Regions from separate parts of the Cupriavidus sp. FW305-F7 genome, predicted to be linked through region 3. Evidence: predicted binding sites of a transcription regulator. Region 3 holds the regulator's gene; each other region holds the start of a gene.
What was found. The regulator sigma-54, encoded in region 3, starts transcription at its own class of promoters, with help from an activator protein. The targets are predictions, from matches to a motif close to TGGCANGNAANCTGCTTT.

Region 1: a site for sigma-54 is predicted at 1,255-1,272, ahead of AC3WL8_RS22660 (phenol hydroxylase subunit). Genes of this name have one in related genera too.
Region 2: a site for sigma-54 is predicted at 1,112-1,129, ahead of AC3WL8_RS01640 (collagen-like triple helix repeat-containing protein). Genes of this name have one in related genera too.

The regions. Positions count from the first base shown of each region.
Region 1 covers NZ_JBYSYC010000025.1:59,955-63,223, forward strand. Annotated here, with positions in the region: gene poxR (phenol degradation transcriptional regulator PoxR) at 1-784, shown strand, start outside; gene AC3WL8_RS22660 (phenol hydroxylase subunit) at 1,308-1,532, shown strand; gene AC3WL8_RS22665 (aromatic/alkene monooxygenase hydroxylase subunit beta) at 1,583-2,578, shown strand; gene AC3WL8_RS22670 (MmoB/DmpM family protein) at 2,611-2,892, shown strand; gene AC3WL8_RS22675 (aromatic/alkene/methane monooxygenase hydroxylase/oxygenase subunit alpha) at 2,928-3,269, shown strand, end outside.
Region 2 covers NZ_JBYSYC010000001.1:356,068-359,336, reverse strand. Annotated here, with positions in the region: gene AC3WL8_RS01645 (collagen-like triple helix repeat-containing protein) at 1-572, opposite strand, end outside; gene AC3WL8_RS01640 (collagen-like triple helix repeat-containing protein) at 1,303-2,490, shown strand; gene AC3WL8_RS01635 (Flp family type IVb pilin) at 2,861-3,040, shown strand; gene AC3WL8_RS01630 (prepilin peptidase) at 3,065-3,269, shown strand, end outside.
Region 3 covers NZ_JBYSYC010000007.1:61,668-64,936, reverse strand. Annotated here, with positions in the region: gene lptA (lipopolysaccharide transport periplasmic protein LptA) at 1-326, shown strand, start outside; gene lptB (LPS export ABC transporter ATP-binding protein) at 384-1,184, shown strand; gene AC3WL8_RS08750 (RNA polymerase factor sigma-54) at 1,320-2,801, shown strand; gene hpf (ribosome hibernation-promoting factor, HPF/YfiA family) at 2,850-3,200, shown strand.

The DNA of each region.
Region 1 (3,269 bases), on a different contig from region 3:
CGGCGCCAGCCAGTCGCGCCCCGGGCGCTTCGAGCGCGCGCACGGCGGCACCCTGTTCCTGGACGAGCTGGGCGAACTCTCCGCCTCGGCCCAGTCCAAGCTGCTGCGCGTGCTGCAGGAAGGCGAGGTCGAGCGCGTGGGCGGCACCGGCACGCGAAAGGTGGACGTGCGGCTGGTGGCCGCCACCAATGTCGACCTGGCCGAAGCCGTGAAGCAGGGCACTTTCCGCAAGGACCTGTACTACCGCCTCAATGTCTATCCGGTCACGATCCCGCCGCTGCGCGAGCGCCTGGACGATATCCGGCCGCTGGCCGAGCGCTTCGTGGCCCGCTACGGCGCGCGCCACGGCAAGCGCATCGTCGGCATCACCGACCGCGCGCTGGCCGAGCTGCGCCACTATGACTGGCCCGGCAACGTGCGCGAACTGGAGAACGTGATCGAGCGCGGCGTGATCCTGGCCAGCCAGGGCGGCCAGATCACCGCCGACCACCTGTTCCTGCCAGGCACCGTGGCACCGGTGGTGGATACCGCGCCGCGGCTGGGGGCGGGCGGCACCTTGCCAGACCTGCGCGAAGCCGCGGTCCATGCGCTGCTGGACCAGATGTCCGAGCAGCAGCTGGCGCTGGGCGAAGTCGAGACCGTGCTGATGGAGGCGGCCATGCAGCGCGCCGACGGCAATATGAGCCAGGCGGCGCGGTTGCTGGGTATTACGCGGCCGCAGCTGGCGTATCGGTGGAAGATGCGCGGCACGCGCGGGGGTAACGGCCACGGCAACGGTAACTGAGGCCGCTTCCAGGCTTCAAATGCCGAGGGTGTGCTCCCCTCTCGCGCAAGCGGGAGAGGGGAGCACACTCGCGTGGATCAAGCGCGTTCACACGATCCCCTGCGCCACCCATCTCCTCCGCTTCTCCCGGCCCCTCGCATTTCTCCACTTGATCATTTGATGCAGCCCCTCCGGGCCGCGCATCGGCCCGAAGTTGCCCGATGCTGCACCGCGCCAACGATTTTTCCCTGTCAGATCAAGTCTTCTCAACTAGGTTGCCCACGCACGCTGCTGCGCCGCAGGGCAATCCCATCCGCATCTGCTCGCTGCCCGCAAACGCCCGCCCGGCGCGGCTTTTGATCATTTGATCAAGGCCTGCGCGCAGCTTCATCAATTCATCGATGCGTTTCGCGCGGACCTTTCCGGGTTAACGCGCACGCTCGCCACCGCCAATTCCCCGCAACCCTTGTCCCACAACGCTTCGCGCTCGCTGGCACGGTCTTCGCAATAAGGCCTGCGTCCAGCCAACGCAATGGAGCGCGCCATGAACACCCCGTCGGTTCCCCTGTTCGAAGCCACGCCGCGCTATGTGCGGGTCGAGGGCCGCACCCCAGAAGGGTTTGTTCAGTTCGCCTTCAGCGTGGCCGACCCTGAGCTCAACGTCGAACTGATCATGCCGGAGCCGATGTTCGAAGCCTTCTGCTGCGTCAACCGCGTGCGCTTCCTGCCCCCGCTGGAAGCAGCGCCGCAGCCGCAAGCCGACGACTGACGCCGCAGCCACCGCATCACAAAGAGAGAAGGGATACAGGAGACCAAACGATGCAAGTCGATATCAAGACCCAGCAGATCCAGCCGCTGCGCCAGACCTACGGCCATGTCGCGCGCCGCTTCGGCGACAAGCCGGCGTCGCGCTACCAGGAGGCGACCTACGACGTGCAGTCGGAGGTGAACTTCCACTACCGCCCCACCTGGGACCCCAGCTTCGAGCTGTATGACAAGCGCCGCACGGCGATCGTGATGCAGGACTGGTACGCGCTGAAGGACCCGCGCCAGTTCTACTACGGCGCCTACGTTACCGCGCGCGGGCGCCAGCAGGATGCAACGGAGAAGAGCTTTGCCTTTGTCGAGAAGCGCGGGCTGCTGCAGGCGCTGCCGGCCGAATGGCAGGAACGCCTGGCCACAGGCCTGCTGCCGCTGCGCCATGTGGAGTGGGGCGCCAACATGAACAACTTCTACTGCGCCGACTATGGCTGGGGCACGGCCATCACGCAGGCCTGCACCTATTGCGCGATGGACCGCCTGGGTATCGCCCAATACCTGTCGCGCATCGGCATGCTGCTGGACGGCAATACCGGCGTGGCGCTGGAGCGGGCCAGGGTGGCGTGGCTGGAGAGCGCCGCATGGCAGCCGCTGCGCCGCTTTGTCGAGCATACCTTTGTCACCGAGGACTGGTTCGAGACCTTCATCGCCCAGAACCTGGTGCTCGACGGGCTGCTCTACCCGCTGGTCTACCAGCATGCCGACGCGGTGATCGCGCGCGCCTGCGGCACCGGGCTGGCGGTGCTGACCGAATTCATGAACGACTGGCGCGACGAGCACGCACGCTGGGTCGATGCCGTGATCCAGGCCGCCGCGGCCGAGTCCGAGGCCAACCGCGTGCTGCTGTCTGGCTGGGCGCGCGCCGCCTGCGCCGAGGTGGCGCAGGCGCTGGTGCCGGTGGCCGATGCGCTCACCGGCGAGGACGGCGCGCAGATGGTGGCGCTGTGCCGCGAGCAGTTCGAAGTCCGCCTGGGCAAGCTCGGCCTGGCTGCCTGATCCGCCCACAACGAACCCCACGGAGACACGCCATGTCAGCCACCCCAGCCAACGTCTACATCGCGCTGCAGAACAACGACGACACCCGACCCATCATCGACGCCATCACCGAGGCCAACCCGCATGCGGTGGTGTCGCAGTTTCCCGCCATGGTCAAGATTGACGCCCCCGGCCACCTGACCATCGTGCGCGAACTGGTGGCCGGCAAGCTCGGCCGCGACTGGGACCTGCAGGAGATCCAGCTGAACCTCATCTCGCTGTGCGGAAACATCGACGAAGACGAAGACGCCTTCACGCTGCGCTGGAATGCCTGACACCGCAGCGGCACACAGAACATCACGGAGACATCATGGACGCACGCAAGAAGCTCAACCTGCGCGAGAAGTACGCCTCGATGACGCGGGACCTGGCCTGGGAAACGACCTACGAGCCGATGGACAAGGTCTTCCCGTTCGACAAGTACGAGGGCATCCGCATCCACGACTGGGACAAATGGGAAGACCCGTTCCGCATGACCATGGATGCCTACTGGAAATACCAGTCGGAGAAGGAGCGCAAGCTGTACGCGATCATCGACTCGTTCGTGCAGAACAACGGCCACCTGAACGTATCCGATCCGCGCTACCTGAACGCGCTGCGGCTGTTCCTGACCGGCGTGACGCCGCTGGAATACGCTGCCCACCGCGGCTAC
Region 2 (3,269 bases), on a different contig from region 3:
TTGCCGAGTTCGGTGACCACATTGCCGGTGCTGGCGACCGTGGTGCCAACCGGGTTGGTCGAATTGGGGATGCTGCCCAGGCCCGCTTGCAGGCCCGCGGCCAGCGCGCCCACGGCATCGCCGGTGGAGGCCACCACGCCGCCCAGGCCGCTTTGCGTCTGCGTCGGCACCAGCGGCAGGTTGGCGCTGCCGAGCTGGTTGCCGAGGTCGGTGACGGTGCTGCCCGTATTGCCCAGCACCGTGCCGGCATTGTTGATGACCGTGGCGGTCGGGGTCAGCGAGGTGGGCGTTTCGCCGCCGCCAGTGTTGCCGCCGTTGCCACCCGTTCCACCGGTGCCGCCGGTACCACCCGTGCCGCCGCCCGTGCCACCGGTACCGCCGCCGGCCAGGTCGGTGCTGCCGCCGGAGCCACCCATGCCGCCAGTGCCATCGGTTCCCGTAGTCTTAGTGCCGCCATTGGTGCCCGCCGTATCGCTGGTGCCCATGGAGGTCGATCCGCTGCCGCTGGCGCAGCCACCCAGGGCCAGCAAGGTTGCGAGGAGTGCCGTTACGGCGAGTTGTTGTTTGCGCATGTTCTGTTCCCTCATTCCCGTCGTTTAAATCGCTCGGCCGCGCAACGCGTTCGCTTTCTGCGTGCGGCGGTGACGGATATGGCGCAATCGGTATGCCAGCGCCGCGACGCGTCCCGGAAGGGACCCTGCGGAATTCGGGTGTGGTGCCCGCAAAGCCTTGCCGGGCGCGGTTCCCAGGGGAGTGGCGGGAACCGCTTGCGGCGCCGCCGGGGACGGGGTGTCGGGGCGGCTGCGCGTTACGCGTTACGTAACGTGTGGCGTCTGCAGGGAACAAAACAGCCGGAACGGCGGGCCATGCGGCGATGGCGACCCAGCCAGGAAAGCGCGCCGTGCCGTGCGCTGCCACCGCCCTCCCGCCACGGTCATCCGCGCCGCCGTGTTCCCGTGTTCCAGGAACACGTTACGTAGCACGTAACACGTCAGGCCCGCGCCGCAACGGCGTTTGGGCCCAGCACGTGGCTACCCCGGACCCCGGCAATCCGCGCCAGGCAAGGCTTGCAGCGCCGCGGCCGGTTCCGTGCCGGCACCGCCGGCGCCGCTGGCACGGGCCTTGCCATTTGTTGTCCAGACGCGCCGACGATCCCGCGTTCCACTGTCTTGCCGTGCCGGTTCGGAGCGGTCCGCCAGAGGAACAAAGCGGGACTCCGGGGAGGCTCGTCGGCAATCCCATGCGGCGCACATAAGACAAGACGGCCGGCAGCACCGTGGCCAACAAGACAGGAGAAGGACAATGCAAACCAAGCATCCGTCGCAGCATTCCATGACCTCACTGGCCGCGGCCGGCGTGGCCGCTATTGCCTTGCTGATGGCAGGCTGTTCGTCGAGCGGTGGCGGCAGCGGCGCCAATCCGCGGCCGAACAGCAACATCGACACGCCGGTCACGCCGGGACCGTCCGCATCGGGCGAGACCACGCCCACCGCCAAGGTGACCGAAGGCGCGGGCAATACCGTGGTGGCCACGGGCAATGCCATCAGCGAGGTCGGCAAGAGCATCCAGGAAGCGCCGCTGCCGTTGCTGCCCACCAAGGCGCGCGAAGGCGCCGGCGACGTGGTGATCAATGCCGGCAGGGCCGTTGGCTCGCTCGGCGCGGGCGTGCGCGACGGGCTGGGGCAGATGGGTTCGGTCGACAACCCGGTTGGCGTGACGGTTGCCAGCACCAGCAATGTGGTCCACGACGTGGGCGAGACGCTGATCAGCGGCGGCGACCTGGTATACGGCCTGGGCACCGAGAAGCTGGCACCACTGGCGCCGGTGACCGAGCCGGTGGGCGGCCTGGTCAGGCACGTGGGCATCGCGGTGCACGATAGCAGCGGCAAGGTGCACAGCGTGCTGTCCGAAGGCCCGGTCGCGCAGGTCACGAATTCGGTCAGCAAGGTCATCGTGCCGCTGACCAGCAAGGTCACCGACGGCACGCAGACCCTGGGCGCGGTCACGCACCTGGGCGATCCGGCCAACGGCCTGCTCTACAAGGTCGGCAATACCGCGGCTGCCGGCGGCAGCATGATCAGCAACAGCCACGCGCCGGTGGTCTCGCCGCTGGGCGGCGTGGTGACTGAGGCCGGCAAGACGGTCGCGGCCGCTGGCGCGCTCCTCAACGGCAATGGTCAGGGCGGCGGCAACCCGCTTGGTGGCCTGCTGAACAACCTGCCGCTGGCAGGCGCGGGCGGCGGGTACGGCGGCGATGGCGGCCATGGCGGCAACCCGCTCGGCGGCGTGGTGAACAACCTGCCGCTGGCCAAGGTCGCCGGCGGAGGTGAGGGCGGCTCCGCGGGCGGCGCGCTCAGTCCCGTGACCGCGCTGCTGGCGCCGGTGACCGGGCTGGTCGGCGGGCTGAAGCAGGGCGCTCAAGACAGCCAGGGTGGCAGCGGCGACGTCAAGACGCTGCAATTGCCGCTGGTGGGTGGCCTGCTGCGCTGAAATGTCTCATACCGGCTAGGTGTTTTCACGGTGCGCTGTCGCTCATCACCCCGTCGCAGCGCATCTTTTTATTTTGGCTGGCATTGCGGCCGCAATGACCGCAATGCCAGCTTGCAGGCCGGTTCCCGGCCTGCAAGCCTGTTCTTTGACAACCTGTGACCCGGGCGTGCCGGGTCGTTTCAAACGCATGTCTTAACCCCTTTGGGTCATTGCTATCACCCATAGGAGGGGTATGGTTGAGACATTCCATATCTTAAAAAGAAAACGCAGCAAGCGTGAAATGTCGATAAAAGAGCGGGCCACAGAGCACCGTGATAATCGAACGGGGGAAGCGTGATCGCGGCTTCTTAGATCACTCGGGAGTGACAACATGAAACGACTCATTGCACGCTTTATTAAAGATGAGCGCGGGGCGACGGCTATCGAGTATGGCTTGATCGTCGGGCTCGTCGCTTTGGCCATCGCAGTCGGCGCCGGCCAACTCGGCACAGAACTCAACGCCAGCTTCACCCGGCTCTCAGTCAAGGTTTCGGGATGGTTCGTCAATTGAGCAGGCCGAAACCATAAGACCGGCGTGATTTCCGCGCTCCTCTGCGCGGCGACCCTCTACACAGATCTTGCCTACCGGCGCGTTCCCAACGCCTTGCTGGCGGCCGCCGTGCTAGTCCTCGGACTTGCACTGCTCGCCGGGCAGGCCACGGAACTGCCGCTGGCCGCGCGTCTGACCGGCGCGGGGCTGGGTCTTGCCGTCACGCTGCCGGCGTACGCCCTCGGGCGCA
Region 3 (3,269 bases):
TCGACGAATACATCGACGGCTGGGGCGACCGCATCGAGTACGACGGCAAGCAGGAGTACTCCAAGCTGATCGGCAATGCCCGCATGGCGCGCCTGCAGGGCGCCAAGCAGGTCGATGAGATCCGCGGCGCGGTGCTGACCTACGACAGCCGCAAGGAGTTCTACACGGCCGCCGGCGGCGGCAGCGGCGACGCCGCGGCCGCCAATCCGTCCGGTCGCGTGCGCGCGGTGTTGTCGCCGCGCCAGGACCAGAAGGCCGGCGCCACGGGCAATGGCGGCTCGCCGCTGGACCTGAAGACGGCGCCCGCGCCTGCCAACAAACCCTGACGCCTGGCGCCGGCTTGCCTGCCCGCGCCAGAAACGCCTGAACGCCAGACCGTGCCAATGACCGATACCGCAACCATCGCCGACAAGCCTTCCGTCGAAGCCTCCACCGTCCTTCCCGGCGGCAGCACGCTGGTCGTGCGCCACCTGAAGAAGCGCTATGGCTCGCGCACGGTGGTCAAGGACGTCTCGCTCGACGTGAAGAGCGGCGAGGTGGTCGGCCTGCTCGGGCCTAACGGCGCGGGCAAGACCACCTCGTTCTACATGATCGTGGGCCTGGTGGCGCTGGACGAAGGCGATATCGTGCTCGACGGCGACCACATCAGCGGCCTGCCGATCCACGAGCGCGCGCGCATGGGGCTATCGTACCTGCCGCAGGAAGCCTCGGTGTTCCGCAAGCTCAACGTCGAAGAGAACATCCGCGCGGTGCTGGAGCTTCAGGTGAGCAACGGCAAGCCGCTGCCCAAGACCGAGATCGAGCGCCGCCTGGATTCGCTGCTCGACGACCTGCAGATCGCGCACCTGCGCAACAACCCGGCGCTGTCGCTATCGGGCGGCGAGCGCCGCCGTGTCGAAATCGCGCGCGCGCTGGCGTCGTCGCCGCGCTTCATCCTGCTGGACGAACCCTTCGCCGGCGTGGACCCGATCGCCGTGGGCGAGATCCAACGCATCGTCAGTTTCCTCAAGGCACGCAATATCGGCGTGCTGATCACCGACCACAACGTGCGCGAGACGCTCGGCATCTGCGACCACGCCTACATCATCAGCGAAGGCACGGTGCTGGCCGCGGGCCAGCCCGAGGAAATCATCGCCAATGACGCAGTGCGGCGCGTCTACCTGGGCGAGAACTTCCGCATGTGACTTAACGGCCTGCCCGCGAGCGGCAGGCCTCTTCGCGGGCGCGCGTGGGCCCTCCCACAGCCAGCGGCGATCGGACCGCATAAGCGATAGCAATTTCCGTTCCAACAACGGAAAGATGCGCATAGAATAGCTCGCATGAAACCGTCGCTACAGCTCCGTCTTTCCCAGCATCTGGCCCTGACCCCGCAACTGCAGCAGTCGATCCGGCTGCTGCAGCTCTCCACGCTGGAACTGCAGCAAGAGGTCGAACAGGCGCTGACGGAAAACCCGCTGCTCGAGCGCGAGAACGACTGGATCGAAAGCCCGCTGCGCGTGGCGGCCGACGGCTCGGTCAACCTGCAGAGCGCACCGGCGCCCGCCCCGGCTGAGCCCCAGGGCAATGGCGAGGCTCGCGCCGACGGCGCGGGTGACGACGACAGCTATGGCGACAGCGGCAACGGCGACGACTACGGCAGCGGCGACTGGAGCCTGGACGACTTTGCCCGCCGCCCCCAGGGCGACGAGGATGAAAAAACGCCGATGCAGCTGCGCGAGGCCGAGCCCACGCTGCGCGAGTACCTGATGGAGCAGCTCACGCCGCTGAAGATCTCGGCGCGCGACAAAGGCCTGGCCATCTTCCTGATCGAATCGCTCGACGACGATGGCTACCTGAGCGCATCGCTTGAGGAGATCTGCACGGAGTTGCCGGAAGAACTCGAGTTCGAGATCGACGAAGTCCACGCCATCCTCACGCTGCTGCAGAGTTTCGACCCGCCCGGCGTGGGTGCGCGCAACGCCGCCGAGTGCCTGGCCCTGCAGTTGCGACGCCTGACGCACCCGCAACGCGAACTGGCGCTGAACATCGTTAGCAATCACCTGGAGTTGCTCGCAGTACGCGACTACACGCGGCTGAAGAAGGCACTGCAGGTAGATGAAGTGGCACTGAAGTCCGCACACGAACTGATCCGCTCGCTGGCGCCCTACCCCGGCCATGCGTACAGCCGCCCGGAAGCGGACTTTGTGGTGCCGGACGTGTTCGTGCGCAAGGGTGGCGGCGGCTGGATCGCGCAGCTCAATCCGGATGTGATGCCGAGGCTGCGCATCAACGATATGTATGCCCAAATCCTGCGTGGCGCGAAGGGTGAGTCCGGCACGGCCGGACTGCAGCAAAAGCTGCAAGAGGCGCGCTGGCTGATCAAGAACATCCAGCAAAGGTTCGACACAATCCTGCGTGTCTCGCAGGCCATTGTCGAGCGTCAAAAGAACTTTTTCAGTCACGGCGAAATCGCCATGCGCCCCTTGGTTTTGCGGGAGATTGCCGATACACTGGGTTTACACGAGTCAACCATCTCCCGGGTGACGACCAATAAATTCATGGCAACGCCGATGGGTACTTTCGAACTGAAGTACTTCTTCGGCAGCCACGTGTCCACCGAAACCGGTGGCGCGGCTTCATCAACGGCCATCCGCGCCTTGATCAAGCAACTGATAGGAGCCGAAGACCCGAGGAATCCCCTTTCCGACAGTCGCATTGCCGAACTGCTGGGTGAGCAAGGCTTTGTTGTTGCGCGCCGCACTGTTGCCAAGTATCGCGAAGCCCTGAAGATCCCCGCAGTCAATCTCCGCAAGTCTTTGTAGCCGAGCCCACCGCCTGCCTGGTGAGGCTCTTTCAGAAGGAGAAGCGCTATGAACTTCAAGATCAGTGGACACCACCTGGACATCACGCCCCCTCTGCGTGAGTACGTGGAAACGAAGCTGGAGCGAATCGTCAGGCATTTCGATCAGGTCATTGGCGTTAGCGTGCTGCTCTCTGTCGACAACCACAAGGAAAAGGACCGGCGTCAGTACGCGGAAATTAATCTACATCTCAAGGGCAAGGACATCTTTGTCGAGGCGCATCACGAAGACCTATATGCAGCGATCGACGCACTCGTCGACAAGCTGGACCGTCAGGTGATCCGCTACAAGGATCGCGTGCAAGGCCACGACCGCGAAGCGGTCAAGTACCAGATGGCCGCAGCGCAAATGCAGCAATGACCGTGCCCGGCAGCCCCGCAGCGGGCTGCTGAATCAGGATTGAACAGGCAAGCCGCGCCACGAAGCGCG